Linked DNA regions of Planctopirus limnophila DSM 3776. The protein of the gene in region 1 interacts with the protein of each later gene in a pairwise test. Links are inferred from orthologs where the notes say so. Each region holds a gene or a part of one and is shown on either strand. Other genes may lie near its edges.

The links.
Region 2: the proteins of rpe (region 1) and eno interact in binary tests that used the Escherichia coli proteins (3 or more experiments, as listed by UniProt). The link is inferred for Planctopirus limnophila DSM 3776 from one-to-one orthologs.

What each region holds. Positions count from the first base shown.
Region 1 is NC_014148.1:839,606-842,825, reverse strand. What follows is about bases 34-2,928. They hold rpe (ribulose-phosphate 3-epimerase), read right to left. Parts: upstream 1,886-2,928; coding sequence 1,181-1,885; downstream 34-1,180. Other genes in these bases: gap (type I glyceraldehyde-3-phosphate dehydrogenase), read right to left, coding at 2,114-2,928; PLIM_RS22330 (histidine phosphatase family protein), read right to left, coding at 375-1,175; accD (acetyl-CoA carboxylase, carboxyltransferase subunit beta), read right to left, coding at 34-94. Outside these bases: more of accD, read right to left, coding at 1-33; more of gap, read right to left, coding at 2,929-3,136. UniProt on the Escherichia coli protein: Catalyzes the reversible epimerization of D-ribulose 5-phosphate to D-xylulose 5-phosphate.
Region 2 is NC_014148.1:3,374,696-3,377,923, reverse strand. The notes cover bases 303-3,205. They hold eno (phosphopyruvate hydratase), read right to left. Parts: upstream 2,442-3,205; coding sequence 1,164-2,441; downstream 303-1,163. Other genes in these bases: PLIM_RS13375 (riboflavin synthase), read left to right, coding at 2,610-3,205; PLIM_RS13385 (prenyltransferase/squalene oxidase repeat-containing protein), read left to right, coding at 303-971. Outside these bases: more of PLIM_RS13385, read left to right, coding at 1-302; more of PLIM_RS13375, read left to right, coding at 3,206-3,228. UniProt on the Escherichia coli protein: Catalyzes the reversible conversion of 2-phosphoglycerate (2-PG) into phosphoenolpyruvate (PEP). It is essential for the degradation of carbohydrates via glycolysis.

The DNA.
Region 1 (3,220 bases):
ATTCACATTGAATCCACAGACCGTCAGGGACGCCCCGCTTAGGTCGCATCTGGCCATTGGAAGTGATTGCGTCCAAGGGTGCGCCGGTGCTCATTGATGATCCTTACCCCAGTAAGCCCTGACAAATTAATCTGCTCAGGATACTGACTGTTGAATTTCGATGTCCAGGGTATCGCTTGTTCCGATGATCTCACAGGAACACGGTTTTCGTACGTTGACTGTCGGCGGAAATGTCCTTTGGCCACAGACTTTCATGCGTGGCAGTATAACGAAAACGGGAAATTTTGCCGAGAGTACACGACAGGTCGTGAACAAACCGGGATCAATTTTTTTCACGGCAATGCTGGAAATGCCTCAGCCTGATATCCACGCACTTAAATGGTCTGCGATTCTGTCACTGCTGTCACTGCTGTCACTGAGTTGGAATTGGCAACAGATGACTGCCCCATCCAGCCACTGAAAATTGACCAGCGACTGGCCATCCGTGGTGCCGGGATCGTGTTGCAGATTGTTAATAATTCGCAGTGGCAATGATCAACTTCTGCCACTTTAACTGTCGACAGCTCATGGCCAGATTCGCCCAGGGAACTGGTAGATTTCTGCAATTCGGGAGCAGTCTGAGACGATGAATTTCCCTTCTCAGGAGCTTCCAGAATCATCGTTTCGGCTGGCGACAGAAACTCCCGCACATAGCGAATCAGCGGATCATCGGCCATAATGATCAATCCCAGATACCGTCTGGTGGCCTTTTTCAAGATCGTGGCGACACGCTGGCGCACATCATCGCCAGCTTCTCCTTCGGGAGGCGATTCCACATCCAGAAAGGCACCTTTCGAACAGAATCGGCGTCCATACTTCCGCTCGATTTCTGACCTCTGCAGGCCTTCCCACAATCCCAGCGACTGATTGGCCAGCAAAGGTGTAGCAACAATTGGAAAACCCAATTGAGTGGCCAGGATCTGGGCAGCTTCGAAAGCGGGCCCGGAGTCTGACGAGTAAATCGCCCCGACAGCCAGATCTTTGGTGACCAGTTCGTGAAGAAAAGTTCCCGTCGCAGCGACTTGCTCAATCCCTCGGGGAGAAAGCGAAACATCGAGCCCACCAACAACACGCATTTGTGAACACAATTCCGTTGCCCCTGGTTGCACCAGAACAACGTGTGAACAGCGAGACATATGCCTCAACACTCCAAAGAAGAAGATGCCAACTGCTCCAGTTGCCTCATGGCAATGGCATAATCGCTGACATCAAAAATTGCACTTCCTGCAACAAACAGGCGTGCCCCCGCAGCTGATGCTGCAGCAATCGTCGTCGTTCCTATCCCGCCATCAATCGAAAGCCGGACATGTGGTGCGAGCCGGCTTCGCAAAGCGCGAACTTTATCAAGCACCTCGGGCATAAATTTCTGACCGCCAAACCCGGGCTGCACACTCATCACCAGAACCAGATCGCATTGATCAAGCCATGGCTCGAGGTGCGAAAGTGGTGTATGCGGGTTAATCGCCAGACCAGCATGCGCACCCCCTGCACGAATTCTCTGGAGAATCTCGGCAGGCTCTGGTGCCGCTTCAATATGAACTGTGATGGCGTCACATCCGGCGGCTAAGTACTCATCCACATACTTTTCCGGATGAGCAATCATCAGGTGTGCGTCAAAGAACAAGGACGTTCTCTTGCGGACACTGGCAATCAGCATGGCTCCATACGACAGATTGGGAACAAAGTTCCCGTCCATCACATCCCAGTGCAGCAGATGTGCATGGGCCTCTTCCAACCGACTGACTTCTGTCGCGAGATCTGCAAAATCGACTTTGAGCATTGACGGAGCGATCACAGGGATCTGGCTACCCAATGCCGCATCAAGTCGAGAAGGATTCGGAACCATACAGTACCTGAGGACAAACCATCATTGGCTGTCGGAAACCAGACCTGCATCATTTTTTCGATGCAGACTGGCTAAATCATCCACGGATTCCAAAGAAACCGTCAGACCGACAGGGCCGAGGACATATCCTCAGCCAGAGATTCTGATCATTGAACTCGCGCTCATCGACCAGTGAAGAGTAAAAAATGACCACCAGAGCCATCCGCCCTGGTGGTCATCATCATCCAATTAGAGCTTGGCAACCTTGGCAATGAGGTCGGCTGTCCGGTTGGAATAGCCAAACTCGTTGTCGTACCAGCTCAGAATCTTGATCATCCGCTTCTGGAGAACCATGGTCCAGGGAGCGTCGAAAATCGAGCTGTGAGCATTACCAATCACATCGCTCGAAACGATGGGATCGGTGTTGTACTGCAGAATTCCCTTCAGCGGGCCTTCGGCAGCAGCTTTCACAGCAGCATTCACTTCATCAACAGTCACGTCCTTGCCAAGTTCGGCGACCAGGTCGGTAATGCTGCCGCAAGGCACAGGGACTCGCAGCGAAATCCCGGTCAGCTTGCCATTGAGTTCTGGCAGAACTTCACCGACGGCCTTAGCGGCACCGGTCGATGTGGGGATAATATTCACGGCGGCAGCTCGTGAGCGATGAATGTTATCGTGCAACTGGTCAGCGAGACGCTGGTCGTTGGTGTAGGCGTGGCAAGTGGTCATCAAACCCTTGACGATGCCAAAGTTTTCGTGCAGCACCTTCGCCACGGGAGCCAGGCAGTTGGTGGTGCAACTGGCATTCGAGATGCACTTGTGCTCGGGAGTGAGCTGATTGTCGTTGACGCCCACCACGACGGTCAGGTCAGGTGTATCCTTGGCAGGTGCAGAAAGAATGACCTTGCGGGCACCAGCTTCCAGATGGCTGTCGTAACCAGGCTTTCCATCCTTCGCACGAGCAGTGAAGAAACCAGTCGACTCGAGAGCGATCTCGACGCCCATTGCCTTCCAGGGAAGCTGGCGGGGATCGCGTTCAGCGACCACTTTGACCTTCTTGCCGTTGACGACGATTGAGTCGCCATCGACTTCCACAGTTCCAGGGAATCGGCCATGAACGCTGTCGTACTTCAGGAGCATAGCGAGAGAATCAGGCTTACCCAGGTCGTTGACGGCGACAATTTCAAATTCTTCCGGGCGGGCTGCCATTGCACGAAATGCGACACGCCCAATACGTCCAAAACCGTTGATGCCAACCTTCACCGGGGCCACAAGCACACTCCTCAACTGAAGTACAGTCTGGACATGTCTCAACAACGAAGTCGGACAGTTCGCAGACGATCTTTCTTATGCGTC
Region 2 (3,228 bases), 2.5 Mb from region 1 along the record:
TGAAGGATGGGAGTTGGACGACGCCGCGTACCTCGGGGATTACGGCTCTCGTGGTTTATGCGTTGATTGATGCGGGTGTGCCGGTGACTGATCCTGTGGTGGCTAAGGGATTACAGCGGATCGCAGGTTATGCCCAGCCAACGGGAGAAATTGCCGCCCCTGGCAGCCCGCATGCGAGTTATGAAACTTCGGTTTCCGTGATGGCGTTAGTTGCTGGTAATGCCGAGGGACAGTTCACGGAGATCATCAAAAAGGCGGAGCAGTATTTGCGTGGCGCTCAATATAGTGAGGCGAACAATACCGACAAAGCCGACATCGCCTACGGCGGTGCGGGCTACAAAGCGGGCGGTGGTAAGCCCGATCTGTCCAACACGGTCTTTTTTCTGGATGCTCTCAAGGCGACAGGCGCGACTGAACAAGACCCGGCCGTCCAGAAGGCCCTGGTTTTTCTGTCGCGATGTCAGAACCTGGAATCTGAGCATAATACGACTCCGCAAGCTGCCAAGATTAATGACGGAGGTTTCTATTACAACCCCAATGGCCCCGGTGTTTCGCCTGCGGGACAATCCGATGAAGGGGGCTTGCGGTCGTATGGAAGCATGACTTATGCCGGATTTAAGAGCATGCTCTATGCAGGCTTAAAGGCGGATGATCCGAGAGTTAAAGCGGCCCTCGACTGGATCAGTAAAAACTATACGCTGGAAGAGAATCCGGGGCTGGGCGCGGGTGGTCTTTACTACTATTACTATCTGTTTGCCAAGGCGATGGAAGCAAATGGTGTCAATGAGTTTACTGATGCCAAGGGAGCAAAACATAACTGGAGGAATGAGCTGGCTCTTCAGTTGATTGCACTCCAGAAAGCCAATGGAAACTGGCTGAATGATCGTTCGAGCCGATGGATGGAAGGCGACCCGAATCTGGCGACAGCTTATGCGCTGGTGGCACTCAATCGATGTGTGGGAAGAAAATGAGTGCCGCGGTCACGAACAATGTGGACGGTTGTCAGTAGGTCGAAATGAAACGCAAACTCTCGGAGTCTGAGGCAGACTCCGGGAGTTGTTGGTTTTTGGGCGGTGTTGTTCAAAGAATAACAACTTCTGGTTCAGGCAAGGAGCACTGCTGGCCAGCCAGCAGTAGCACCCTGAAAAACTCACGAGCGTCAATTACGCCTTGAGCGTGCCGCCGTAGCGGGCGTCTTTGCCGAGGAGTTCCTCGATGCGGAGGAGTTGGTTGTACTTGGCGATGCGGTCGGTGCGGCTGGCGGAGCCGGTCTTGATCTGGCCGGTTCCGAGAGCCACGGCCAGGTCGGCGATCGTCGTGTCTTCCGTCTCGCCTGAGCGATGGCTCATGATGGCGGTGTAGCCGTTGCGGTAAGCGAGCTGGACAGCGTCGATGGTTTCAGTCAGCGAGCCGATCTGGTTGACCTTCACGAGGATGCTGTTGCCCACACCCTTGTCGATGCCTTCCTGAAGGCGCTTGACGTTGGTAACGAACAGGTCGTCGCCCACGAGTTGAACCTTCTTGCCGATGGCGTCGGTCAACTTCTTCCAGGTGTCCCAGTCGTCTTCTGAGCAGCCGTCTTCAATGGAGACGATCGGGTACTTCTCGCTCCAGCTTTGCCAGATACCGACGAGTTCGTCGCCGTTGACCTTCTTGCCGTCGATATCGTAGAGGCCGGTCTTGGTGTCGTAGAACTCGGTCGAGGCACAGTCGAGGGCAAGCTTGATCTGCTTGCCGGGCTCGTAGCCAGCCTTTTCGATGGCTTCGAGGATCACCTTGAGGGCGTCCTCGTTGGTCTTGAGGTCGGGAGCAAAGCCCCCTTCGTCACCGACAGCAGTGCTCATGTGCTGGTCGTGCAGCACCTTCTTGAGGCTGTGGAAGACTTCGGCACCAGCGCGGAGGCCTTCGGAGAACGAGGTGAAGCCAGTGGGGACGATCATGAATTCCTGGAGGTCGATGCCGTTGTTGGCGTGGGCCCCGCCATTGATGATGTTCATCAGAGGGACTGGCAGAGTGTTCGCGCCGACACCACCCAGGTAACGGTAGAGGGGCAGGAAGCTGGCGCGGGCGGCAGCATGAGCAGCGGCCAGTGAGCAGGCGAGGATGGCGTTGGCACCCAGGCGCGACTTGTTGGGTGTGCCATCGAGCTCGATCATGGTGTGATCGATGGCGGCCTGGTCAGTGACGTTGAGGTCAATGAGGGCGTCGGCAATGGTTTCGTTAACGTTCTCGACGGCCTTGCGGACTCCCTTGCCGAGGTAACGCTTCTTGTCGGAGGTGTCGCGAAGTTCGCAGGCTTCGTGGGCACCGGTGCTGGCACCGCTGGGAACGGCGGCGCGGCCGATGGTGCCGTCTTCGAGTTCGATATCGACTTCGACGGTGGGGTTGCCGCGGCTATCGAGGATTTCGCGGGCATGAACGCTGGTGATTGCAAGTGACATGGCCAGGAGCTTTCGTAAAGAGGAACAAACCTCAGCAGTGAAACCGTTTGAAGGACACTTTGTGGTGAATGGTACAAGGAGAGCCGTGCAATTCTCCTCTGGAGGTCTACACTTGTAGCGTCCAGAACTCGATTCTGCCAACAAACAGCAGGTGTGAAGGGGTTTTGGATGCAGGATACACGTTCGGGAGAAGTTGGCATGTTTACGGGATTGGTCGAAGGGATGGGGCAGATTGAGGCTGTAGTCTCGGAACCTGGGGGAGTCAGGATCGTCGTTTCTCCGCCAGTGCAGATGCTCTTGCCCGAAGATCCTGCCGTGCTGGGCGAAAGCGTGGCGATTAATGGCTGCTGCCTGACTGTGGTGGAGCTTCAGAACCAGGGAGAACCGGCTGAGAAATGGAGTTTTCAGGCGGGGAGTGAGACACTGTCGAAAACAAACCTCGGAACGTTGGCCAGCGGTGCGAGTGTGAATCTGGAGCGGGCCATGAAAGCGAATGCCCGTTTTGGAGGCCATATTGTGCAGGGTCATGTTGATGGGACTGCCAGGATCTTGTCGATCGATCACGAGGCGGACTGGGTCTTTATGGCATTCGCGTTAGCTCCGGAACTGGCACGGCAACTGGTGCCTAAGGGGAGTGTGACAGTCGATGGTGTGAGTTTGACTGTCGTCGAGGCCAAACGGGATGGTTTCAGCGTCGCCTTGATTCCCCATACGTTGAAAGAAACGACGTTAGGCCAGCGTCAAGTGGGCGATACGGTGAATATCGAGACAGACATTCTGGGGAAGT